Linked DNA regions of Aminobacter aminovorans. The protein of the gene in region 1 interacts with the protein of each later gene in a pairwise test. Links are inferred from orthologs where the notes say so. Each region holds a gene or a part of one and is shown in the gene's direction. Other genes may lie near its edges.

Region 1 (17,176 bases):
AGCGCCAGGACGTGCCGGTTGCGGTGATCGTGTCGGAATATGTCGACATCGCCAAGGCATTCTACGCCGAGGACGAGCCCAAGCTGGTTAACGCGGTACTGGATCGTGTCTCGCGCAAGCTGCGCGGTGAAGGCAAGGGCAAGGACGCATTATGATAGGTGGCGAACGCGAAGCGCGGCGAACAGCATATATTCTCGCCGCATCGCAAGCCATCATCGGTTCTGCCGCCCCGATAGCACTGTCCATCGGCGGACTCGCCGGTTTCTATCTGCTTGATACAGACAAGTCGCTGGCTACCGCGCCTGTCACCGGCTTCAGCGTCGGCATGGCGCTTGGCGCGTTGCCGGCGGCTGCGATCATTCGCGGACTTGGCCAGCGCGGCGGCTTCATGTTCGGCACGGCCGTCACCGCTGCCGGTGGCGCCGTTGCGACTCTCGCCTTGTTCCGCTCCGAATTCTGGCTGTTCGCCTTCGGCCTGCTGGTCATCGGCATCGGCAATGCGTTCGTGCAGCAGTTCCGTTTTGCCGCCGCCGACAACGCGCCGCCTGAATTCAAGGCAAATGCCATTTCGTTCGTCCTGGCCGGCGGCATCATTACCGCCATTTTGGGGCCGCAGATCGTCATCTTCACCCGCGAACTGTTTGCGCCGATCATGTTCGCCGGCTCCTTTGCCGCGATCATCGGGCTTTCGGCCGTCGGCGCCGTCATCCTGGCGTTCCTGCGCGTCAAGCCGAGCGCCGGCACCGCTGCCGCCGTCGACCAGTCGGATGTGCGCCCGTTGATGGAGATCGTCTCCCAGCCGCGATTTGCGGCCGCCCTGATCTGCGGTGTCGGCACCTACACGCTGATGAGCTTCGTCATGACCGGCGCGCCGCTGGCGATGGTCGGCTGCGGCTTCTCGCCCGACGAAGCGACCCTTGGCATTTCCTGGCACGTCATGGCGATGTTCGGCCCAAGCTTCTTCACCGGCCGGCTGATCCAGCGCTTCGGCGCCGAACGCATCGTGGCGCTCGGCCTGCTGCTCCTGATATTTTGTGCCGTCGTTGCCCTTTCAGGCATCGCACTATGGCAATTCTGGACCGCGCTGATCCTGCTCGGTCTTGGCTGGAATTTCGGCTTCATCGGCTCGACCGCGATCGTCGCCGATACCTATCGTCCGTCGGAGAAGGGTAAGGTCCAGGGCTTCCACGATTTCGTCCTGTTCGGTGCCGTCGCTTTCTCCTCGCTGATGTCGGGCGCGGTCTACAACGCCTATGGCTGGGAAATGCTCAACTGGATCGTCTTCCCGGTTTGCGCGGTCAGCCTTGGAGCGCTGGCGACTCTTTCACTGACACGTCGGCGCCAAGCCACCTGACAGTACGTTGTCGGCAGCATTCGCCGCCGATTTCTTCGAAGCACAAAAAAATATTGCGCATGCCCCGCGCATTGTGAAACCGTATGCCCCGACGAACGTTAGGTCGCCATGCTCTTATGCGGCCACCGAATTCCGGGAATGAAAAGGGGCTTCACCATGCGTCACACCACGACAATCGCCGCAGCGTTCATCGCGCTCGGCCTCGCCACCGGCGCCGCGAGCGCGCAGGTGGTGGTGTCTTCCAAGATCGACACCGAAGGCGGCGTGCTCGGCAACATCATCAAGGCCGTGCTCGATGCCAACAACATCGCCACCACCGACCGCATCCAGCTCGGTGCGACGCCTGTCGTGCGCAAGGCGATCACAGCTGGCGAGATCGACATCTATCCCGAATATACCGGCAATGCCGGCTTCTTCTTTGAAAAGGCCGATGACCCGCTCTGGAAGGACGCCGCCAAGGGTTTTGAGACCGCCAAGAAGCTCGATTACGACGCCAACAAGATCGTCTGGCTGTCACCGTCGCCGGCCAACAACACCTGGGCGATCGCGCTGCGCAAGGATGTGGCGGAAACCAACAAGCTCGCCTCGCTCAGCGACTTTGGCAAATATGTCGCCGGCGGCGGCACCGTCGTGCTGGCCGCGTCGTCCGAATTCGTCAATTCGGCAGCAGCACTGCCGGCGTTCCAGACCACCTACGGTTTCACGCTCAAGCCCGAGCAACTGATCACGCTCTCCGGCGGTGATACCGCTGCCACCATCGGCGCTGCCGCCAACCAGACCAACGGCGCCAATGCCGCCATGGTCTATGGCACCGACGGCGGTATCGCGCCGTCCGGCCTCGTCGTCCTCGACGACGACAAGGGCGTGCAGCCGGTCTACCAGCCGGCGCCGATCATCCGCGAAGCCGTGCTCAAGGAGCACCCGCAAATCGAGTCCCTGCTCAAGCCGGTGTTCGAGAAGCTCGATCTCGTCACGCTGCAGGAGCTCAATGGCCGCGTTCAGGTCGGCGGTGAGCCGGCCAAGGCGGTCGCTGAAGATTTCCTGAAGAAGAATGGCTTTCTGAAGTAAGCTTCCCCGGCGCGCCTCGCATACAGCACTGTGCGTCCCTTCCGGACGCGCAGTGCTGCAATATCGAGAATCCGTGCATGGCCTTTTCCGAGAATCGATTCCGATTTTCGGGGTCATGCAAGAGGGCGCGCGCCGACGGAACCGGGGACGCATCGAAGTCGTGGGCATCAGGTTCGACAAGCTTGGCGTGGTGATCGCCGCGATCGCCTGTTATGGCGCCTTGATCGCGCCATTTGCCACTTTCCGCGCCAACCGCATCGTGGCGGGCGAACCTCGTTCCATCATCGAGGCGTTGCCGCAGCCATTGGCTATGGCTCTACTGGCCATTCTGGTAGCCGCGGGCCTCGTTGCCTTGTTCAAGACACCTCTCGTTGCCCGGCTTGGCGCCAGCGTCGTGGCGCTTGTCGCACTCGCGTTGCTCATCGGCGTCGCCGGCAGCCACCTGACCCCTGAAGGCAACACCTTCGCCCGTATCTCGCCGGCCTCCGGTTTCTGGGTCTTGATCTTTGCCTTCACCTTGTTGCTCGCCGATGTCCTGACCCGGCTGCAGTTGTCGCCGACCGGGCGTGTTTTCGTGCTTGCAGTGGCCGCCGCGGCAGTCTGGCTGCTGCTTGCCTCAGGGCAATGGGACAGTCTGTCGATCCTCAAGGAATACGCCAATCGCGCCGACAGTTTCTGGAACGAGGCGAGGCGTCATGTCGAACTCGCGCTTGGCTCGCTGGTTGGTGCCGTTCTTGTCGGTCTGCCGCTCGGCATCCTTTGCCATCGTGTCGAGGCGCTGCGGGCCGGCGTGCTCAACGTGCTCAACATCATCCAGACCATTCCGAGCATTGCGCTGTTCGGCATCCTGATCGCGCCGCTCGGCTGGGTCGCAGCCAATGTTCCCGGTGCCTCAGCGCTCGGCATCCGCGGCATCGGTGCTGCGCCGGCCTTCGTTGCACTGTTTCTCTATTCGCTGCTGCCGGTGGTCGCCAACACCGTCGTCGGCCTTGCCGGCGTGCCGCGTGCAGCCAACGACGCGGCGCGCGGCATGGGCATGACCGGCTGGCAGCGGCTGAGGAACGTCGAGTTCCCGCTTGCCTTTCCGGTCATACTGACCGGTATCCGCATCGTCCTGGTCCAGAACATCGGCCTTGCCACCATTGCCGCGCTGATCGGCGGCGGCGGCTTCGGCGTCTTCGTCTTCCAGGGTGTCGGCCAGACGGCGATGGACCTCGTCCTGCTCGGTGCTGTGCCGACGGTGGCGCTGGCCTTTGCCGCCGCCATTATTCTCGACGCGGTGGTCGAAACCATCGCGACCCGCAAATCCACTGAAGTGGCTGCTGCATGATCGAAATCGAACACATCACCAAGCGTTATGGCGAGACAACGGTGGTCGACGACGTCTCGATGGTCATCGAGCCGCGCACGGTCACCGTGATCGTCGGCACCTCCGGTTCAGGCAAGACGACGCTGCTGCGCATGATCAACCGCCTGGTCGAGCCGACCTCCGGTACGATCAAGCTCGACGGTACGGACAACCGCTCGGTGCCTGGCCACCAGCTTCGCCGCAGCATCGGCTACGCCATCCAGGGCAATGGCCTGTTTCCGCACCGCACGGTGGCGCAGAACATCGCCACCGTGCCCGCGCTGCTCGGCTGGGATGCCGCCCGCATCAAGGCCCGGGTCGACGAGCTGCTGTCGTTGCTGCAGCTCGATCCCGCAGCCTTTGGGCCGCGCTATCCGCATGAGCTGTCGGGCGGCCAGCAGCAGCGCGTCGGCGTCGCCCGCGCGCTCGCCGCCGAACCCAACGTGCTGTTGATGGACGAGCCGTTCGGCGCGCTCGACCCGATCATCCGCACCAAGGCGCAGGAAGACCTGCTGGCGATCCAGAAACGCTTTGGCACCACCATAATCCTCGTTACCCACGACATGGAGGAAGCGGTCCATCTCGGCGACCGCATCGCCGTCATGGATGCCGGCCGTCTGATCCAGTATGCGACACCTGCCGAGATTCTTGCGCGACCCGCCAGCGACTTCGTCGAGACGTTGATCGGTGCCTCCGACCGTCCGTTCAAGCTTCTGTCGCTTGGCTCGGTCGCTGATGCGGTCGAGCCCGGCCAGGCTGCGGGCGAGGGGATACGCGCTGAGGCAAGCCAGCGCGACGCGCTGGCCGAATTGTTGTGGTCGGGCCGCGCCGCCATGCCGGTAATCGCCGAGAATGGCGCTGCCCTTGGCCGCGTGACGGTCGAAAGCCTGCTGAAACGTGCCGCGAGGCCGCAATGAAGGCCTGGATTCCGCTCCTGCTGCGCCTTTGCCTGCTGGCGCTGCTGGTTGCGTTCCTGACCAATCCGCTGTGGTTCGAGCCGCTGCTCAAGCCGCTCACCCAGAATGGCGCGCCGGCGGTCTACAACCAGGGCAGCCTGCTGTCGCTGGCGCTGCTGCATCTGCGCACCGTCGCGATTGCCACCGCGGCGGCGATTGTGGTTGCGGTCGCGCTCGCAATCCTGGTTACCCGACCTGTCGGCGCCGAGTTCCTGCCCCTGTCGCGCAGCCTGGTGAATATCGGCCAGACCTTCCCGCCGGTCGCTGTGCTGGCGCTTGCCGTTCCCGCCGTCGGTTTTGGCGAGAAGCCGACGCTGATCGCGCTGTTTCTCTACGGCCTGCTGCCGATCTTCGAAAACACGCTGACCGGCCTTACCACCACGCCGGCCAACATCGTCGAGGCGGCCCGAGGTGCCGGCATGACCGGTTGGCAACGCTTGCTCAAGGTCGAGCTGCCGCTCAGCGTGCCGGTCATGCTCGCCGGCATCCGGTTATCGGTTGTCATCAGTCTCGCCACCGCCACCATCGGCTCCACCGTTGCCGCCAAGACGCTCGGCGAGGTCATCATCGCCGGGCTGCAATCAAACAACCTGGCCTTCGTCCTGCAAGGCGGCCTGATCGTCGCGGCCCTTGCCGTTCTGATCTACGACGCGCTGTCGGCACTGGAGCGCATGGCGGCAAGGCGCATGGGGCAGGTGGCGCAGGCAGCCTAGTGCTACCGGCCACGGACGGGATAATCGAGCGTGATCTCAAGCCGGTGACCGGTTGTGCCGACGATCCACCGGCGGCGCAGCACCGCGAAATCATGGCCGGTGCCACCTGAGTGCACGGTGACCACATCGCCCGTCTGGCATTCGGGCGAAAGCGCCAGCGCCTTGAGCACGACGTCCAGGCCGGTCTTGCTGGCATGGATCCTGGCTGAACCTGTCAGTGTGACTTCGACCTTCTCAGCTGTTGCGCCGCTGCCGAGACTCGGTGATTGATCTGGCTGATGCCCCGGTCTGTCATTTGAAGGAGTTTTTGCCATGGTTTGGCGTCTCTCTAAGATCGTGATGTGTCTTTGTCTCGCAGCTTTCGCCTTTCTTGTGGCGTTCGGCAACATCACCGACTACGGCTCCAATTTCGCCTTCGTCCAGCATGTGCTGAGCATGGACACCACCTTCCCGGGCAATGCGTTGATGTATCGCTCGATCACCAGTCCGACACTGTGGACCGTCGGCTACTGGCTGATCATTTTCGGCGAGGGGCTCACCTGCGTGCTGTTCCTGATCGCCGCGCTGCAACTCTGGCAGGCGCGCAAGGGGTCAGGCAGGCAGTTCGACGACGCCAAGGGTTTTGTCGTCATCGGTGCCACAATGGGCTTCCTTGTCTGGTTCCTCGGCTTCATGGTCGTCGGCGGCGAATGGTTCGCCATGTGGCAGTCAAGCACATGGAACGGCCAGGAGGCCGCCTTCAAATTCTACATGACCATGTTGGCAGTGCTGATCTTCGTCAATCAGCCGGATCGCGATCTGGCCTGATCCCCCGAAAATCGGAATCGTTTTTTTGCAAAGCACGATGCGCAAATCTTGCCAGTTAAAGCGTGTTTTGTGCGTCCTGCCGGATGCACGGCGCGCTAAAACTGGACTGTCTGCAATAACGGGGCGGCGAAAGCCGAGAAACACCTTTTCGATATCTTGACGTGCGCTGCCCTGTTTCGGATTGTTCGCCAGGGGCCGGAAACCGCGTAATGGCTGCCGGTCTCGTTCACTAGCCCGGGGAGGGGAATTCCGGGCACAATCAGGGAAGAGAATTGGCAATGACAATGCTTTACGTCGTCATCGCCTGCGGCCTGCTATCTGTCCTTTACGCCATATGGGCGACTCAGTCGGTCCTCGCGGCCGACCAGGGCAATGCGCGCATGCAGGAAATCTCCGCCGCCATCCGAGAAGGTGCGCAGGCATATCTGGCGCGCCAATACACAACAATCGCCATCGTCGGCGTCGTCGTGTTCCTGCTCGCATGGTGGCTGCTTTCCGCGACCGCGGCGATCGGCTTTTTGATTGGTGCAGTGCTTTCGGGGGCAGCCGGCTTCATCGGCATGCATGTTTCGGTCCGGGCCAATGTGCGGACTGCACAGGCCGCCTCCAACAGCCTGGCCGCCGGCCTCGACATCGCCTTCAAGTCGGGTGCGATCACCGGCATGCTGGTTGCGGGCCTCGCCTTGCTTGGCGTTTCCGTCTACTACCTCGTTCTGACCGGACCGATGGGTCACGCGCCCGCCGACCGCATCGTCATCGATTCGCTGGTGGCGCTTGGCTTTGGTGCTTCCCTGATCTCGATTTTCGCCCGTCTCGGCGGCGGCATCTTCACCAAGGGTGCGGATGTCGGCGGCGATCTCGTCGGCAAGGTTGAAGCCGGCATCCCCGAGGATGATCCGCGCAACCCCGCCACCATCGCCGACAACGTCGGCGACAATGTCGGCGACTGCGCCGGCATGGCGGCCGACCTTTTCGAAACCTATGCCGTGACCGTCGTCGCCACCATGGTGCTCGGTGCCATCTTCTTCGGCGGAACCGAAGTTCTCTCCAACGTGATGCTCTACCCGCTCGCCATCTGCGGCGCCTGCATCATCACCTCGATCGTCGGCACCTTCTTCGTCAAGCTGGGCGCCAACGGCTCGATCATGGGCGCGCTCTACAAAGGCCTGATCGTCACCGGCCTGCTGTCCATCATCGGCCTGGGTGCGGCGACCTCGCTAACTGTCGGCTGGGGTGAAATCGGCACCGGGGGCGGTGTCGTGATCACCGGTCAGAACCTGTTCATCTGCGGCCTGATCGGCCTGGTGGTGACGGGGCTCATCGTCGTCATCACCGAATACTACACCGGCACCAACAAGCGTCCGGTCAATTCGATCGCCCAGGCGTCGGTCACCGGTCATGGCACCAATGTCATCCAGGGCCTGGCCGTGTCGCTCGAATCGACGGCACTTCCGGCTATCGTCATCGTCGGCGGCATCATCTCCACCTTCCAGCTTGCCGGCCTGTTCGGCACGGCAATCGCCGTCACCACCATGCTCGGCCTCGCCGGCATGATCGTGGCGCTCGATGCCTTCGGTCCGGTCACCGACAATGCCGGCGGCATTGCCGAGATGGCTGGCCTGCCCAAGGAAGTGCGTCATTCGACCGACGCGCTCGATGCGGTCGGCAACACCACCAAGGCCGTCACCAAAGGCTATGCCATCGGTTCGGCCGGTCTCGGCGCGCTGGTGCTGTTTGCCGCCTACAGCTACGACCTGCAGTACTTTGCCGCCAACAGCGCGCAGTTCCCGTACTTCGCCGACATCGGCACGGTGTCCTTCGACCTGTCCAACCCTTACGTCGTCGCCGGCCTGATCTTCGGCGGCCTCATTCCCTACTTGTTCGGCGGCATTGCCATGACCGCCGTCGGCCGTGCCGCGGGTTCGATCGTCGAGGAAGTGCGCAAGCAGTTCCGCGAGGATCCGGGCATCATGAAGGGCACCTCGAAGCCCAACTATGCCCGCGCCGTCGACATCCTGACCAAGGCGGCGATCAAGGAAATGATCATCCCGTCACTGCTGCCGGTGCTGGCACCGCTCGTCGTCTATTTCGGCGTGCTGCTGATCTCGGGTTCCAAGGCCTCGGCCTTCGCGGCCCTGGGTGCCTCATTGCTCGGCGTCATCGTCAACGGCCTGTTCGTTGCGATCTCGATGACGTCGGGCGGCGGCGCCTGGGACAACGCCAAGAAGTCGTTCGAGGACGGCTTCACCGACAAGGATGGCGTCAAGCACCTGAAGGGCTCGGAGGCGCACAAGGCGTCGGTGACTGGCGACACCGTGGGCGATCCGTACAAGGACACCGCCGGTCCGGCGGTGAACCCCGCGATCAAGATCACCAACATCGTCGCACTGCTGCTGCTTGCCGTGCTCGCGCATAGCGGCGGCTGATCCCGCCGGCATCCTTGCCTCTCCGAGGCAGAGATAAACGCCCCGTCCGCAACATCTGCGGGCGGGGTTTTTCGTTGCAGCCGTGCCGGCCAAAGAAAAACCCGCGGAATTGCTTCCGCGGGTCCTGTTGCCTGAGATTCTTGAACCCCAGTCGGCGGATCAGCCGCCGAAGATGCTGCTGGCAGCACTGGAACCCATCTTGCCCGCGCCCGAAAGCAACTGGCCGAGGAAGTTCTGGTCCTTGCCGCCTGTCGGCGTCGTGCGCGAGATGAAGTCGAACACCTTGCCTTCCTGCATGCCGTAATTGGCGATGTTGGAGACGCGGCCATCGGCGCCGAAATAGACGGCGAGCACGCGCTGTTCGATCAGCTTCGGCTTGGCGAAGGCGACTGCGCGCCTGCGCGTCTGGGAGATGTAGTAGAACACCTCATTGTCGAAGGTCGCTGTCGTCGACGGCGTGCCGAGAGCGAGCAGCACCTGCTCGCGGCTCGAGCCCACCGGCACGGAGTCGATCGACTGCTGGTCGATGACGTAGCCCTGGGTCAGCGTCTCGCTGGGGGTCAGGTCACCGAACGTCTTCGAGGTGTTGCATGCCGACAGCGCGGCAGCGGCCACGATCAGCGACACGGCGCCGGCCGGACGCAACGAAAATGGCATCTTGAATTTCAGCGAGTGCAACAACAACTCCATCCTGTCGTGCCAGAGCCCCTGCTTGCGCGAAGCCGCAAAACCGGTAAACCAGCTTGCGCGCCGATGCAACAAGGCCACTAAGCGAAACGGGTCCCCGGGAGACCGCCCTCAAAATGTTCCAGCGTCTGTTTGGCCGTGAACGCCAAGCCAATCGCGCCATCACCGAGGCGCTCTATACACGAATCGTGGCGGCCGCGCGGCAGGAACCATTTTATTCCGCATGGAATGTTCCCGACACGCCGCTTGGCCGTTTCGAGATGCTTTCGCTGCACATGTTCCTGTTCCAGCACCGTTTGCGCGGTGAGCCGGGGGCGCCTGCCGACATTGCCCAGCGTCTGATCGACGAGTTCTTCCTCGACGTCGACCATTCGCTGCGCGAACTCGGCATCAGCGACGTCGGCGTTCCCAAGCGCATGAAGAAGCTGGCCAAGATGTTCTACGGCCGCACCGAATCCTACAAGAACGCGCTCGAAGGCGACGATCATCCGGCACTTGCTGCGGCACTTTTGCGCAATGTCCGCCCCGAGGTGAAGGAGTGGCCGGAAGCCGTCGCACTCGCCGAATATGTCTTTGCGGCGAATCGCGCCCTTGCCGAGCAGCCGTCGGAAGACATATGTGCCGGCAAATTGTCATATCCGGCGCCGCTGGCAGCCTGAAGGAGGCCACCCATGATGCCTGACGAGACCCCGAGCCCGGTTTCATTCAAGGTCAATGTCGCCAGGCTGCCGCAGAAGGGCATGGCTGTAACAGTCGATGCCGATGCCGCCCATCGTGCCGCACTGGCCGAGGTGCATGGGCTGACCTCGGTCGAGCGCTACAAGGCGGACCTGCTTGTCACCAAATGGAAGCGCAACGGCGTCAAGGTTCGCGGCCGGGTCCAGGCAGAGATCACCCAGGCATGCGTCGTCACGCTCGAGCCCGTTGAATCGGTGATCGACGAGGATGTCGAGGGCGTCTTCCTGCCCGAGGATTCCAAGCTTGCCAGGCAAGGCTTCAACGCGGCAGGCGAGATCCTGCTCGATGCGGAGGGGCCCGACGCGCCCGAAACCTTCACTGGCGACACCATCGATGTCGGTGCGCTTGCCGAGGAGTTCTTTGGTCTCGCCATCGATCCTTATCCGCGCAAGACCGGCGTCGCAGTCGCCAGCACCGATGACGATGTCGTCGAGCCGGTCGAGAGCGAATTCCAGAAAAAGCTCCGTCTAATATCCAAGAAGCTTTGAAAACGCCCGCCGTTTCGCGTAATCCCGGTTGTGCGGTTATCCAAAACCGTTACTTTCGCCGGACTTTTGCGTGCCCAGCTACGCCAACAGTGAGATGACCGACGCGTGATCAAGATTTCCATTGATGCCATGGGCGGCGATCACGGTCCTTCCGTGATCATTCCTGCCCTGGCCAAGGTCGCCACCAGGCGCACCGATATTCGCTTCATCATCTATGGCCGCGAAGAAGTGGTCCGTCCCGAGCTTGCCAAGCAGCCCAAGCTTGCTGCCGTCAGCGAGTTCGTGCACTGCGAGGTCGCCGTGCGCATGGACGACAAGCCGAGCCAGGCGCTGCGCCAGGGCCGCTGGAAGTCGTCGATGTGGAAGGCGATCGAAGCGGTCAAGTCGGGCACGTCAGATGCCTGCGTCTCCGCCGGCAACACCGGCGCGCTGATGGCGATGTCGAAATTCTGCCTGCGCACAATGGCGACGATCGATCGCCCCGCCATCGCTGCCCTGTGGCCGACGGCGCGCGGCGAGAGCGTCGTGCTCGACGTTGGCGCCACCATCGGCGCGGATGCGCACCAGCTCACCGATTTCGCCATCCTGGGCACCGGCATGGCGCGGGCGCTGTTCGGCATCGACCGGCCGACTGTCGGCCTGCTCAATGTCGGCGTCGAGGAGATCAAGGGCCAGGAAGAGGTCAAGGAAGCCGGGCGCATGTTGCGCGAGGCCAACATGGCCTCGATGAATTACCAGGGCTTTGTCGAGGGCGACGACATCGGCAAGGGCACCACCGACGTGGTCGTTACCGAAGGCTTTTCCGGCAACATCGCCCTTAAGACCGCCGAAGGCACGGCGCGCCAGATCGCCGGCTATCTGCGTGAAGCGATGAGCCGCACGCTGATGGCCAAGATCGGCTACATTTTCGCCAAGGGCGCCTTCGACCGCCTGCGCGAGAAGATGGACGTGCGTCGCGCCAATGGCGGCGTGTTCCTCGGCCTCAATGGCATCGTGGTGAAAAGCCATGGCGGCGCCGACGCCGACGGCTTCGCCGCTGCCATCGAAATGGCCTATGATATGGTCCGGAATCGGCTGCTCGACCGCATCGAAGCCGACCTCGACCTGTTTCACGCACGCAACCCGCATGCTGCAATGGGCCGCCCCGCGGCCGCGGTCGAAGATCAGGAATAGGATTTTTTCAACGTGATCAGATCAGTTGTGCGCGGCATTGGTTCAGCGCTGCCCCGCCGCATCATGAAGAACGCCGATTTCGAAGGCATGGTCGAGACCTCGGACGAGTGGATCGCCCAGCGCACTGGCATCCGTCAGCGCCACATCGCCGCCGACGACGAGACGACAGCCTCGCTCGGCGAGGCTGCCGCCCGTGCAGCGCTCGACAATGCCGGCCTGACGCCCGATGATATCGACCTGATCGTGCTCGCCACCTCGACGCCGAACAACACCTTTCCCGCCACCGCAGTCGAGATCCAGAACCGGCTCGGCATGCGCCATGGCTTCGCCTTCGACATGCAGGCGGTGTGCAGCGGCTTCGTCTACGCCGTCACCACCGCCGACCTTTACATCAAGGGTGGCCTTGCCAAGCGTGTGCTGGTGATCGGTTCCGAGACGTTCTCGCGCATTCTCGACTGGAGCGACCGCTCGACCTGCGTGCTGTTCGGCGATGGCGCCGGCGCGCTGGTGCTGGAAGCCCAGCAAGGCGAGGGCACTGTTGCCGACCGCGGCGTGCTCGCCGCCAGCCTGCGCTCCGACGGAACCCACAAGGACAAGCTCTATGTCGACGGTGGGCCGTCCACCACCGGCACCGTCGGCCATCTCAAGATGGAAGGCCGCGAGGTCTTCAAGCATGCCGTCGGCATGATCACCGACGTCATCGAGGACGTCTTCGCCCAGACGGGCGTTTCCGCCGACACGCTGGATTGGTTCGTGCCGCACCAGGCCAACAAGCGCATCATCGACGCTTCGGCCAAGAAGCTCGGCATTGCGGAGGAAAAGGCTGTTGTAACCGTGCATCTGCATGGCAACACCTCGGCTGCGTCTGTGCCGCTGGCGCTGTCGGCGGCGGTTGCCGACGGACGCATCAAGAAGGGCGACCTTGTGATGCTCGAGGCGATGGGCGGCGGTTTCACCTGGGGCGCCGTGCTCGTGAGGTGGTGATCGCGCGGGCTCAAGCCTTCGCGCAGCGTCTTGAAAAGGTCATGGGATCGGTCCTTGACCTTGACGGATCAATTACTTAACCTCCGGCGCGTTGCTGGATTTCAGATATTGAGGATGGGGCCCGTCGCATGGGGGGAAAGACACTGACACGTGCCGACCTCGCTGAATCCGTCTATCGGAAAGTCGGCCTCTCGCGCACGGAATCGGCGCAACTGGTCGAAACCGTTCTCGACGAAATCTGCGAAGCAATCGTGCGCGGCGAGACGGTCAAATTGTCGTCTTTCGCCACGTTCCACGTTCGCGACAAGAACGAACGTGTTGGCCGCAACCCCAAGACCGGCGAAGAAGTGCCGATCCTGCCGCGCCGGGTGATGACCTTCAAGGCATCCAACGTGCTCAAGAGCCGGATTCTGCGTGCTCACCAGAACGGCAAGTCCAAGGCCGCCAAGTAGGCTGCGAGCTTTCGACTATCCGGTTGATAGCCTGGTGCGTGATTCGCGCCGGGCTTGAATGTTGTTGCCCAAAGCGCTGAAATGGATCACGAATCGTTTTTTGCGAAAGTGGCGACCATGGACAAGAGCCCCGACGCCTTCCGCACCATCAGTGAAGTGGCCGAAGACCTTGATTTGCCGCAGCACGTGCTGCGCTTCTGGGAAACCCGCTTCACCCAGATCAAGCCGATGAAGCGTGGTGGCGGCCGGCGATACTACAGGCCGCAGGATGTCGAACTGATCAAGGGCATCCGCCATATGCTCTATGAGCAGGGATACACCATCAAGGGCGTGCAGAAACTGTTGCGCGACAATGGCAACCAGTTCCTGGTTGCCATCGGCAGCGGCGACATGAAGGCCGTCGAGGCCATCGCCCAGCGCAAGCAGGCCGAAGCGCCCCTGACGCCGGCAGCGCAGCCGCGCGGTCCTGATGAGGAGATGCTGGTGGGCGAGGCGCGCGCCAAGCCCAGCCGCCGCTTCTTCGGCCTGGGCAAGGGTGACGACGAGGGGCCGGTGGCAGCTGATTCCGGCAAGCTGTCGCGCGACAACCGGGCCTTGCTGCAGGAGGCGCTGTTCGACCTGCTCGAATGCAAGCGCCTGTTGGACCAGGTTCGCTGATCTCCGTCGGCTACTAAAATATTCCTGGAATGAAGAAGTTTGGCGGGAAAGCCGCCGAATTGGGTTGACCGAAGCGGCAATATCAAGATACATCGCGACCGGTCCGGAGTGTAGCGCAGCCCGGTAGCGCACTTGACTGGGGGTCAAGGGGTCGTCGGTTCGAATCCGGCCACTCCGACCATTAAAACAAAGACTTAACCGCTATCCCCCAGATTGCGGTTTGCCGATTTCCCCACCGTTTACATTTTTCGTTCTTGCCTCGGCCTTTCGACCGACGATCGAGCGGTAGAGAACGCCATCGCCTGTCAGGCGCCTGTTTCGGCTGTTACGGCGGGCGGGGTTGCCGTCGACTGCGGTCTGGCGGAGAGAGCGGCGGCAGGCGATCAGGATTGGCTCTCGGCGTCAGTCAGCATTTGAAGCGCTTCGCGGTAGCGATCCAGATATTGCTGCCCAAGTCCGGCGGCCCGCACGCGTTCGGGGGTGGTGTTGTCAAGGATGTCGGCGATCTTGACGCGTCGCGCTATCTCGTTGGAGCGCGCCCGATTGATGAAATCGGGATAGGGCTCATCGTCCCGGCGCGTGAGGGCGTCAACCGCTTCGACAACCCCGGCAGGGAACCCCCTGGTTCGTAGATCGCCCAAAGTGAATTCAGTGTCTTCGACAACGTCATGCAGGACGGCGGCCATCCGTTCTCCGTCACTGTCGACCGCCAGCATGACTCTAAGCGGATGCAGGATATAGGGCTGCTTGGCCTTGTCGATTTGGGTGCGCGTTTGCCGCAACAAGAATCGCAGTCGTAAGGTCGCTCATCGCTTGTCCTGCTGTCGCGTGGCGGTACTCCTTTGAGCGTATCAGAGGCGTTTCGGGTTTACAGCAGGCCTCGGCAAAAACCGGGTCGTCGGTTCGACCCCGGGCTCGACTGCTTTCTTCTGGCACCTGAACTTCGAACTGCCGGCTGCTGCGAAGGCAGTGGCCTCTGCTCCATGCTTCTTTTACCGAAACGAGGAACGCCACGGACGCTGGTGGCGTCCATGGCGTTGTCTGTAGGGGTGGGAACTGACGCGTGATGTTACGTGGCCGAACCCACCATGACGGATTCGATCTTGGCGCCGTTGTCATGCTGGTCGATTGCCACCCGCTTGCCGGGAGCCAGTTGCGGCGGGATTGCGACGTCGCGCGGGATGGTGAAGCTCTCGCCATTGGTGAGCGTGATGACGCGGACCGCCGGGTTGAACTTGGCAACGACGCCATCGACTTCGGTAGCAAGGGCTGCGCCCGACATGAGGGCAAGAGCGGATGCGGCAAGGATGAGCTTTCTCATTATACTTCTCCTATTGCTCTATGACCAAGGGTTGGATCCGGGAGGGAGATGCCAATTGCTTGGTGCGGAGAAGAAACGCCCTGCCGTTAGTTTGGTTCGGTAAACAACAAACACAAATAGATCACGCGCTTTTGCTGCTGTCACGGTGTCGCACCGTCTTGAATTGTCGGCCGCCAGGTCAGCTTCAGGCCGAGCCTGGCAGCGGTCGGGCCGGGCGCGCAAAAGCCATGGGAGTGGCGCGCCCATGGCTTCAGGCCTTTTCGCTGTAACTGCGTTACATCATCTGCGGGCCGGCCAGCACATTGCGGACGACGTCGCCTTCGTCGTTGAAGAGGATCGAGACCTTCTCGCCGACCCTGACCGATGGCAGGGCGACATCGCGCGGAATGGTGTAGCTGGCGCCGCCCTGGAGCGTGATGACGCGGGTGTCGGCGTTGAAGCGGGTGACGACGCCGCTGGCGTCGGAGGCGAGGGCGGAGCCGGAGAAGAGTGCGAATGCGGCTGCAGCCAGAATGAGCTTGTTCATGATCGTTCTCCTGATGGGGTTATGCGAGGTGCTGCTTGTTGCGGGACACCTTGCTGACACCATCAACTACGATCCGACGTCGGTGCTTGTTACGCGCCAACAGGTAAACTCTAGACACGTTTTGATCACGTGAACTTGCCGCGCGGCGGTGAAACTCTGGTGGCGAGTTGCCGTTCGCGCGGGGCATTTTCAATGCCGATGATTTGGCATCGCCATGTCCTGGAACGCAAAAAAGCCATGGGTGGGAGGGCCCATGGCTTTTTGTCGAGGTGAGGCCGGCTTGGGGTAAGTCGGACCATCAATGCTGATCCGCCTTAGCGGAGAACGGCATTGACCTTGTCGCCTTCGCCGTTGAGCTGGATCGATACCTTTTCGCCAGCCTGGATCGCCGGGATGGCGACATCACGCGGAACGGTGTAGCTCTGGCCGCTCTCGAGCGTAATGACGCGTGCCTGTTCGTTGAACTTGGCAACAACGCCATTTGCAGACGAAGCAAATGCAGCGCCAGACATCATGGCGATAGCCGAAGCGGCAAGGATGATCTTCTTCATTGTTTTGGTCCTTTCAATGTTCGGTAGCGGATCGACGGTTTGTTGTTTTGTCGTTTCGCTTACCACTTATAGATAGGCACCTATCTTTCGAATTTCCATAGGCTGGGTGGTCACTCTGAGTCACAAAGCGGTCACGCTGAGTTGAGCCGGCAAACGGGTGTCGGACCGTTCACAAATCGGCACAACTGTGCGCAACGGCCCGGCCGGGAAAACGAATCTGCTCGCGGCGGTGAGACGCGAGCCCGCTTCATCGTGGAGGATAGTGAAAGTGTGCAGGAGCGAGCCTGCATCTGGATGCAGGTCGGTTGCTCGATCGCGCTGGCTGGGCAATGCGGCGTTGGATGGAGCGCGGGGCGCCTTGTGGAGCCGACGGCGGATTGCCAAATGTGCGCTGCGTCACAAACGAAAAAAGCCACGGGTGGGAGGGCCCGTGGCTTTTTCGGAGGTAAAGGCAGTTGAAGGGTATGGCGGTTCCGCTTAGCGGAGGACGCCCTGGACCTTGTCGCCTTCGTCGTTGAGCTGGATCGATACCTTCTCGCCGGTCTGGATCGACGGGATAGCAACGTCACGCGGAACCGAATAGCTCTGGCCGCTTTCGAGCGTAATGACGCGGACGGCTGGGTCAAACTTGGCAACAACACCTTCAGCCGATGAAGCAAATGCTGCACCAGACATCAGAGCGATTGCAGAAGCTGCGAGGATGATCTTATTCATTGGAGTAGTCCTTTCATTATTCGGTAGCGAGGCGGCGGTTTTTGTTTTGTCGTCTCGCTGACCACTGTGAGATAGGCGCCTACCTTTCCGATTGCCATAGACGGATCGGTCACTCTGATTCACAAAGCGGTCACGCTGAGTTGAGCCGGCAAACCGGTGCCGGACCGTTCACAAAACGGGAATCTTGTGTGCAACGGCGGCCAGTCGCCGGCG
Region 2 (9,222 bases), 2.2 Mb from region 1 along the record:
ACATATGATCATTACGCTACGCCCGCTCGACGATACCGAACGGGCAAGAATGCTTGAACTGCAGGTCTCTCCCGCACAGCAGGATTTTGTCGCCAGCAACGAAGATTCGATCGAGGAGGCTGATGACGGCAACCATTGCGTGCCGTTTGCCATCTATGCCGATGACCAGCCGGTCGGTTTCACCATGTATGCGCTCGATCCCGACGACGGCAATTACTGGATCTACCGACTGATGATCGACCAGCGCCACCAGCGGCGCGGCTATGGCCGTGAGGCCTTGCTGGAGATGCTGAAGCTGATGTCGAAGCTGCCCGGCTGCGACCATGTCACCTTGAGCGTCGTGCCGGAGAATGAAACAGCGATGGCGCTGTATCGCCAGACCGGCTTCCACCCGACAGGTGAAATCATCGGCGGCGAGGTCGTGTTCCGTCACGACATGCCTGGCACCGGCTGAAACAGCTCAGCGGTCTATCCGCGTCGACAGGATGATCGAAGACAAGGTGCGCTCGACGCCTTCGAGCGCACCGATGCGGTCGATCAATGCGTCGAGGTCGCGCACCGACGGCGCCTCGACGACGACGATCATGTCGAAATTGCCGCTGACCGAATGCAGCGTGCGCACTTCGGGAATACGCTTCAGAACCGCCTCGACTGCTGCAGAAACCTTGGGCAGGGCCGTGACCAGGATGTGGGCTCGGACGAGGTTCTTCTCGTAGTCGGGCGACAGCATGACGCTGTAGCCTGCGATCACCCCGCGCTGCTCCAGCCGCTCGATGCGGCTTTGTACCGTCGTTCTGGAGACGCCGAGCTTGCGCGCCAGCTCGGCAGTCGAGGCACGCGCGTTGTCGCGCAGCAAGGTTAGCAGGGCACGGTCAGGGTCTGTCGTCATTTCGTCAATACCATACGTCGTTTCGCTTAAAACATATCGGCTTTTCGGCAATATCGATACTGCCTTTCGACGAGACGCGGACTTAGAATCCGCGCGAAATTCCAGTTGAAGGGGACATGACCATGAAACAGATCGTTGTCGTAGGCGCAGGCAAGATCGGCTCGACCATCGCCGATATGCTGGCTGAAACGGGCGACTACCAGGTAACCGTGGTCGATCGCTCGCAGGCGGCTCTCGATTCGCTCGAAACCGGCAACGCCGTCCAGACGCTGAAGGTCGAAATCGCCGAGGCCGGCGCGCTCGACGCTGTGCTGGCCGGCAAGTTCGCCGTGCTTTCGGCAGCCCCCTTCCACCTCACCACCCGCATCGCCGAGGCTGCCGCCAAGGCCGGCGTGCATTATCTCGACCTGACCGAGGACGTCGCTTCGACCCGCATCGTCAAGGAATTGGCGACGACCGCCAAGAGCGCCTTCATTCCCCAATGCGGCCTGGCACCGGGCTTCATCTCGATCGTTGCCAACGACCTCGCCAAGCGTTTCGATTCGCTGGAAAGCGTGCGCATGCGCGTCGGCGCGCTGCCGCAGTATCCGTCCAATGCGCTCAACTACAACCTGACCTGGAGCACCGACGGCGTCATCAACGAATATTGCGAGCCCTGCGAAGCGATCGTCGAGGGTTCGCTGGTCGAGGTGCCGCCGCTCGAGGAGCGCGAGGAATTCTCGCTCGATGGCATCACCTATGAGGCGTTCAACACCTCGGGCGGGCTTGGCACGCTCTGCGAGACCTACAAGGGCAAGGTGCGCACGCTGAACTACCGCACCATCCGCTATCCCGGCCATGCCGCGATCATGAAGGCGCTGCTCAACGACCTCGGCCTGCGCCACCGCCGCGAAGTGCTCAAGGACATCCTGGAGAACTCGCTGCCGGCAACCATGCAGGACGTGGTGGTGATCTTCGTCACCGTCAGCGGCCGCAAAGGCGGGCGCCTGCTGCAGGAAAGCTACGCCAACAAGATCTACAGCCGCCAGATGGGCAAGATGGTGCGCAGCGCGATCCAGATCACCACCGCTTCCGGCATCTGCTCGGTGCTCGACATGCTGGCCAACGGCGCGCTGCCGCAGCAGGGCTTCATCCGCCAGGAAGACATCGCGCTCGACGCCTTCCTCGCCAACCGTTTCGGCCACAACTACGCCCAGGCCGCGGCAAGCCATCTGGCAGCCTGATCACGCAACACCTTACGGGGAGGATACCCCGGAGGTCCGACTTATCCAGCGAGGGGTTGGGGGACCCCTCGCTTTCTTTTTGCCTGAATGGCTGTTGTGGCTACTATTGCCGCAGCCACGATGGGCGTCTTCAGCCAGATCAGATCGCCGTCATTGGCCCGAAGAAGCCGATGATGCGCTCGATGCGTTCCCCGTCAGGCGCCAGTTCGACAAAGTCTATGCCTTCGGGCATCGGCGTGCCGTCGGCCTCGATGACGCGCCAGCCGAACCGGGCAACTCTGTGATGAACGTCGACCACTGTTGTGCGAACGATTTTCGCGCCGGGACGGCTGGCCCGGATCTTCGCGATATGCGCCAAAAGCTCATCCGCGCCGACAGTATCCGCACGCGGGTCGGTGTAGCTTGCCTGCTCGGCCCAGACGGCTTCCAGTAGCGCCTTGCGCTGCTCTTGGTCGTCCTCGTTCCAGACCGCGCAGTAGCGGTCGATCACACTTGTGACATCGGACGACATGGCCGGACTCCCGCATCGCAAGCATCGACAATAGCCGAAAATCGCTGCTTAATCGCCATGGAGGATGAATTCCAGGTAGAGATTGCGCTGGAGGATCGAATGATTGTCATCCGAGACCAGCGACACGATCAGCGCCCCGTCGCTGCGCTGCCAGACGTCGAGCCCTTCCATGTTGTCGATCTGGTAGCCCATATTGGCTTCCAGCAGTACCGGGCCGTCGGCGACCTGGTCCATGGCGATGGTTTCAGACGCGATGCGCCTGAGCCGCATCTTGACGCCCGATGCCATCGAGAAGCTGCGTTCGAGCAGCAACAGGTCGCCATCTGGCAGGAAGGCGCCGTCGGTGATGTCGAACTCACCGTTGCGCTTGACAGTGAAGACGCCCTTCTTGGGCCCCTCGATGATCGCGGCGAAGATGTTACCTGCCTTGTCGAGGCTCTTTTCCGACACCACGACCAGCCCGCCCTTTTCGGCGGAATAGGCGACGGTCTCGAAGCCACGATTCGTGCGCAGCTCGTTGCGTGGCACGAGGAAATCGAGCTCGCGGAACGGCGCGCCGATGTTGTCGGGATCGATGCGATACTGGGCGATGCGGTGGGTGCGCTCGAAGCCGACGGTGGCAATACCGTCCTTGACCGCGAGGCCTTCAGCATCGGCCTGCCATTTTTTCTCGATGGCGTCGCCGGAGCTGTCCACCATCTGCACCATGCGGAAATTCTCGATCCCTGTCGGGCGCAGGGCGGAATCGCGGGCGACGCGGCCGAAATACCAGAAACCGGTGTCGGCGACGCCGATGAAATCGCTACCCGGCTTGAGAAAGCGGAAGGCCGAAAGCGCACCGAGATTGCGCGACGACGAGGTCATTTCAAGGCCGCCGACGAATTCGAGCGGACCGAATATCTTCTGGTCGAGGCCGATCTGGAAGCGAGCGATGGGACGGGCTGATATCTCGATGCGCTCGATGTCAGGCTGTTCGGCGCGCGAAGAGGCAGTGAGCGAGGTCGAAAGCGCGAGCGTCGCCAGGGCAGCACAAGCAAGATGCCGCAGCCGGGATAGGGCGCTGCCGCTTTTCTTCGAAACGCGGAAACGCTCTATCTTCTTGTTTTTGCGCAATTCCGGACGGAAAACCGCTGCACACTTTTCCTGGAATTGCCCTGGCGACAAGATCATCCGGCGCGCCGGAAGCCGCCGCGGCGGGTTTCACGCGCGCTTTCCTCACCGAACAGCGAGGCGAGTTGCTCGGTCATGGCACCTGCCAGTTCCTCGGCGTCGACGATGGTGACGGCGCGGCGATAATAGCGCGTGACGTCGTGGCCGATGCCGATGGCGAGCAACTCGACCGGCGAGCGCGTCTCGATCAGATCGATGACGGCGCGCAGATGGCGCTCCAGATAATTGCCCGGGTTCACCGACAGCGTCGAATCGTCGACCGGGGCGCCGTCCGAGATCATCATCAGAATCTTGCGCTGCTCCGGCCGCGCGATCAGGCGCTGGTGCGCCCAAAGCAGCGCTTCGCCGTCGATGTTTTCTTTGAGCAGGCCTTCGCGCATCATCAGGCCGAGGTTACGGCGCGAACGCCGCCATGGCGCATCGGCGCTCTTGTAGATGATGTGGCGCAGGTCGTTGAGGCGGCCGGGGTTCGGCGGCTTGCCGTCCTTCAGCCACTTCTCGCGCGCCTGCCCACCTTTCCACGCACGGGTGGTGAAGCCAAGGATCTCGACCGAGACGCCGCAGCGCTCCAGCGTGCGCGCCAGAATGTCGGCGCAGGTGGCAGCGACAGTGATCGGGCGGCCGCGCATCGAGCCGGAATTGTCGAGCACGAGCGTAACGACCGTGTCGCGGAACTTGGTGTCGCGCTCTTGCTTGAAGGACAGCGGCTGCATCGGGTCGATGACGACACGCACAAGGCGCGCCGGATCGAGATAACCCTCTTCGAGGTCGAAGTCCCAGGAGCGGTTCTGCTGCGCCATCAGGCGGCGCTGCAGGCGATTTGCCAGGCGGCCGACGACACCAGACAGATTGGCAAGCTGCTTGTCGAGGAAAGCGCGCAGACGGTCGAGCTCGTCCTCGTCGCAAAGTTCCTCTGCGCCCACCGTCTCGTCAAAGGCGGTGGTGAAAACCTTGTAGTCGATTTCGCGCGGCAGGTTGGCGAACGGATTGTCCTGGCGACGCGCCTCGCCTGGCGTCTCGGAATCGACGTCATCGTCGTCGGACATCTCGTCGGAGGTGGCATCGGACGCCTCCATCTCGCCGGACTGCTCTTCGTCGGCGGAGGATTCGGCATCTTCGGACTGTGCCTGCTCGGAGCCGGAATCGTCCTCGCCGCCCTCCTCGCTCTGCTCCTCGCCTTGCGGCTGATCGTCGTCCTGGTCCTCGTTGTCCTCGGTCTCCTGGTCGTCGCCATATTCCTCGGCCATCTCGAGCGAGGCCAGCATGTGACGGACGACACGGGCGAAAGCCTGTTGGTCCTCGAGGCTGCCGAGCAGTCCGTCGAGATCGCCACCGGCCTTCTGGTCGACCCATTCGCGCCAGAGCGAGACCATGCGCTCGCCGCTCTTGGGGACCGGCTGGCCGGTCAGCTTCTCGCGCACCATCAGCGCCAGCGCTTCCTCGAGCGGCGCTTCCGACTGTTCGGTGACGTCGGCGAGATTGGCCTTGGCGTATTTGTCCTCGAGCATCGAGGTGATGTTCTGCGCAACGCCTGTCATGGCGCGGCTGCCGATGGCCTCGACACGAGCCTGCTCGACGGCGTCGAAAACAGCACGGGCCTGCTTGCCCTCGGGCGCCAGGCGGGCATGGATGCGGCCGTCGTGGCAGGCGCGCTTCAGCGCCATGGAATCGCCGAGGCCACGGGTGACGGCGATGTCACTGGGCGAGGCCTTCTTGGGCAGCTCGGGCAGGCGGGCACGATTGCCGGCAAGCGCCGGCCGCTCCTTGGCAAAGGCCACTTCGAGGCCGTTGTCGCCCGAAATGGCACGCATGCAGACGGTCATCGCGCGCTTGAAGCTGTCGGCTTCAGAGCCCGTCTTCGACTTGTTGCGTGTGTTGTCGCCTGGCCCCGCCATCTGAGCCTGTTCTTATCCCAGCACGACGTTGGCGGATGACTCCGGCAGATCTTCGCCGAAGGCGCGCTGGTAGAACTCGGCCACGACCGAACGTTCGAGCTCGTCGCACTTGTTGAGGAAGGTGAGCCGGAACGCCATGCCGACATCGCCGAAGATCTCGGCGTTTTCGGCCCAAGTGATGACAGTACGCGGGCTCATGACAGTCGACAGGTCGCCATTGATGAAGGCCGAGCGCGTCATGTCGGCGACGCGGACCATCTTGTTGACGATCTCCTTGCCCTTGGCGTCGCGGTAATGCTTGGCCTTGGCAATGACGATGTTCACTTCATTGTCGTGCGGCAGGTAGTTCAGCGTCGTCACGATCGACCAGCGGTCCATCTGCGCCTGGTTGATCTGCTGGGTGCCGTGATAGAGGCCGGTGGTGTCGCCGAGGCCGACGGTGTTGGCGGTGGCGAACAGGCGGAATGCCGGGTGCGGACGGATGACGCGGCTCTGGTCGAGCAGGGTCAGGCGGCCCGACGATTCCAGAACGCGCTGGATGACGAACATCACGTCGGGACGGCCGGCGTCGTATTCGTCGAAGCAGAGTGCGACATTGTGCTGGTAGGCCCAGGGCAGGATGCCGTCCTTGAACTCGGTGACCTGCATGCCTTCCTTGACGACGATCGCGTCCTTGCCGACCAGATCGATACGGCTGACGTGGCTGTCGAGGTTGACGCGGACCATCGGCCAGTTGAGTCGGGCGGCGACCTGCTCGATGTGGGTCGACTTGCCGGTGCCGTGATAACCCGACACCATGACGCGGCGGTTGTAGGCGAAGCCGGCGAGGATCGCCATGGTCGTTGCCTTGTCGAACAGGTAGTCCGGATCGATGTCGGGCACATGCTCCGACGAGGCCGAATAGGCCGGTACGACCATCTTCGACTCGAAGCCGAAGGTGTCTTTCACCGACACCGTGGTATCAGGCAGATTGGTGATGTCGCGATCGACCTTGTTCATAGCGTCTCCACGCGCGTGGTTTCAGGCCACGCCGGCAATCGAATTTTCTTCGGGGGCGGTCATAAAGCCTTTTCCGACCAGATGAAAGTTGGAAAAAGGCCGCGACCGCGGCTGGCTCAACACAATCCCGCTTGCTTGAGCACGCGATAGGCCTGGAGCACGTCCCTGAAGCGGTCCTCAGACCCCCGGTCACCGCCATTGGCATCGGGGTGGTGGCGTTTGACCAGTTCCTTGTAACGCGTCTTGATGTCGGTGGCAGTGGCCCTGGTATCGAGCCCCAGCGTCTCCAGCGCCTTGGCTTCCAGGGGCTTGGCCTTGCGCTGGCGCGGTGCGCCCTGCCCGCCGAACACGTTGCTGGAATCGCGCATGCGATTGTAGTAGCCGGCGCGGCCCGAGCGCTGCTGGGCAAAATCAGGTGCCGAGCGCGCCGCGCCATTGGAAGCTGCGGACGCATTGGAACCGATGGTCCAGGTCGGCCGGTGGCCGGTCAGCGCTTCCTTCTGGAAGCGCGCGATGTCGCCGTCGGCGAGGCCGGAGAAATAATTGAAGCCCTTGTTGTACTCGCGCACGTGGTCGAAACAGAAGCGGAAGTACTCGCCTTCCTTCATCCGGCCGACAGGCGCCTTGTGCGTTCCCGGCTGCTTGCAGCCGTCCCACTGGCAGGCCGGCGCGTGCGACTTCACCTCCGCTTCCGGATCAGGCCGGACGCGGATCTTGTCGAAATATTTTGGGTACGGCTTCATCTGATTGTATTTACCGCCTCTTGGCGCGGCGAAACAAGAATTGACATTTCAAGGATGTTGGCCCTAACGCCTGATTTGCGGCCCAATTTTGCCCGAGGGCACGATTTGCCGCGGCGACACATGTGGTGAAAGGCGAGACCGATGTCCATACAGGCGACCATCGAAACGAAGCTGAACCAGGCATTTTCGCCCGAACGGCTCGTCGTGCTCAACGAAAGCCACTTGCACGCCGGCCACCACCATGTCGACGGCGGCCATCACGCCACCTTCGACGGGTCAGGTGAAACGCATTTCCGCATCCGCATCGTCGCCCCGGCCTTTGCCGGTATGAGCCGCATCGACCGCCACCGCGCCGTCAACGATGCGCTTTCAGCCGAACTCAAGGCCGGCCTGCACGCGCTGGCGATCGAGCCGGCGGCCCCCGGCGAAGCGACGCGCTGGTAACAGCTCTTTCCAACGGCTGTTGAGCGCAGAGCAGGCGACGCGCCGTCATTTGGCCGTCACTTGTATCCGTTGGTCTGGATATATGGATGGTCTGTGACGACGCGGCGGGTGAAGCCTGCCCGGTCTGGCTCGGCCATCCGGCCAATGCGCATTGGGGTATCGAGGATCCGAGCCACGTCGAAGGCACCGACCTCGAAAAGGAAGCAGCCTTCGTCACCGCCTTCAAATACATGCGCAACCGCATCAGGGGCCTTCAACGCACTGCCCATCGCCGGCCTCGACCATCTGGCGCTGACCTCGCAGCTCGACGACATCGGCAAGATGGAAGGCTCAAGTTCTCGCTGAACGTAGTCAGCGCGGCGATTGCGGCTCGACCACAGCAGGCCTGATCCTGATACGCGCGAGGCGGTTCTTATCGCGTTTCATGACGATGAAGCGCTTGCCGTGGAAGGTGAAGGCCTGTTTTTCCTCGGGGATCGACTGGGTCTCGTGGATGACGAGCCCGGCGATCGTCGTCGCCTCGTCGTCCGGCAGGTGCCAGTCGAGCGCGCGGTTGAGGTCGCGGATCGGCACGGTGCCGTCGACGACCACCGAGCCATCGGCCTCCTGCTTGACGCCCTGGACGTCGATGTCGTGCTCGTCGGCAATCTCGCCGACGATCTCTTCGATGATGTCTTCGAGCGTCACCAGCCCTTCGACCTCGCCATATTCGTCGACGACGATGGCGAAATGCGCCTTGCGGCGCAGAAAGGCGTTGAGCTGTTCCTGAAGCGTCGTCGTGTCGGGCACGAACCACGGCTTGGAGGCGACCTTCGGCACATCGACCCTGGAATAGTCGCCCTCGACGTCGTTGAGCGCCCGCAACAGGTCCTTGGCGTGGACGACGCCGACAATGTTGTCGATCGAGCCGCGCCACAACGGCATGCGCGTATAAGGGCTCTGCAGGATCTCGCGGACCAGCGCCTCGGACGCGATGTCGGCATTGACCGAGCGCATGGCCGTGCGGTGGACCATGACGTCGGAGACTTCGAGCTCATGCAGGTCGAGCAGGCCGCCGACCTGGTCGCGGTCCTGCTTGACCACCTGGCCGTCGCGGTGGAAATCGTCGACAGCACCACGCAGTTCGTCATGGGCGGAGCGCTGCGGCGTCAGCGCCAAAAGCTCGTAGCCCAGCGATGCGAGCAGACGGTCGCGGAACGCCAGGGCCAATAAGATCAGCCCCGCCAGAATGCCTGCGACGATCCAGCCTGCATCTATCATTCCTGACGATTCTCCTTGAGAAACGACACGACCTCCGAGGCCGGCACGTCCTTGGCGATGAAGGACTGGCCGATGCCGCGGGTGAGGA

The links.
Region 2: the proteins of DY201_RS18550 (region 1) and DY201_RS07415 interact in binary tests that used the Escherichia coli proteins (3 or more experiments, as listed by UniProt). The link is inferred for Aminobacter aminovorans from one-to-one orthologs.

Annotation. Positions count from the first base shown.
Region 1 is NZ_UFSM01000001.1:3,735,995-3,753,170, reverse strand. Bases 1,743-4,644 are described here. They hold DY201_RS18550 (ABC transporter permease), read left to right. Parts: upstream 1,743-2,537; coding sequence 2,538-3,752; downstream 3,753-4,644. Other genes in these bases: DY201_RS18545 (ABC transporter ATP-binding protein), read left to right, coding at 3,749-4,644; osmF (glycine betaine ABC transporter substrate-binding protein OsmF), read left to right, coding at 1,743-2,422. Also shown: transcription antitermination factor NusB, read left to right, coding at 1-155; DY201_RS18560 (MFS transporter), read left to right, coding at 152-1,354; more of osmF, read left to right, coding at 1,511-1,742; more of DY201_RS18545, read left to right, coding at 4,645-4,687; DY201_RS18540 (ABC transporter permease), read left to right, coding at 4,684-5,439; DY201_RS18535 (hypothetical protein), read right to left, coding at 5,442-5,753; DY201_RS18530 (DUF2165 family protein), read left to right, coding at 5,752-6,246; DY201_RS18525 (sodium-translocating pyrophosphatase), read left to right, coding at 6,525-8,672; DY201_RS18520 (outer membrane protein assembly factor BamE), read right to left, coding at 8,832-9,362; DY201_RS18515 (ubiquinol-cytochrome C chaperone family protein), read left to right, coding at 9,476-10,018; DY201_RS18510 (YceD family protein), read left to right, coding at 10,031-10,585; phosphate acyltransferase PlsX, read left to right, coding at 10,691-11,758; DY201_RS18500 (beta-ketoacyl-ACP synthase III), read left to right, coding at 11,771-12,742; DY201_RS18495 (integration host factor subunit alpha), read left to right, coding at 12,871-13,194; DY201_RS18490 (MerR family transcriptional regulator), read left to right, coding at 13,312-13,851; DY201_RS18480 (hypothetical protein), read right to left, coding at 14,235-14,537; and 4 more genes.
Region 2 is NZ_UFSM01000001.1:1,503,356-1,512,577, reverse strand. The notes cover bases 6,549-9,222. They hold DY201_RS07415 (BolA family protein), read left to right. Parts: upstream 6,549-7,571; coding sequence 7,572-7,874; downstream 7,875-9,222. Other genes in these bases: aroB (3-dehydroquinate synthase), read right to left, coding at 9,131-9,222; DY201_RS07405 (HlyC/CorC family transporter), read right to left, coding at 8,226-9,134; DY201_RS07420 (J domain-containing protein), read right to left, coding at 6,804-7,430; cobS (cobaltochelatase subunit CobS), read right to left, coding at 6,549-6,687. Outside these bases: DY201_RS07455 (GNAT family N-acetyltransferase), read left to right, coding at 5-454; DY201_RS07450 (Lrp/AsnC family transcriptional regulator), read right to left, coding at 461-889; DY201_RS07445 (saccharopine dehydrogenase family protein), read left to right, coding at 1,012-2,112; DY201_RS07440 (nuclear transport factor 2 family protein), read right to left, coding at 2,252-2,623; DY201_RS07435 (esterase-like activity of phytase family protein), read right to left, coding at 2,672-3,793; cobaltochelatase subunit CobT, read right to left, coding at 3,790-5,688; more of cobS, read right to left, coding at 5,701-6,548. UniProt on the Escherichia coli protein: Transcriptional regulator that plays an important role in general stress response. Has many effects on cell morphology, cell growth and cell division. Acts by regulating the transcription of many genes, including dacA (PBP-5), dacC (PBP-6), ampC and mreB.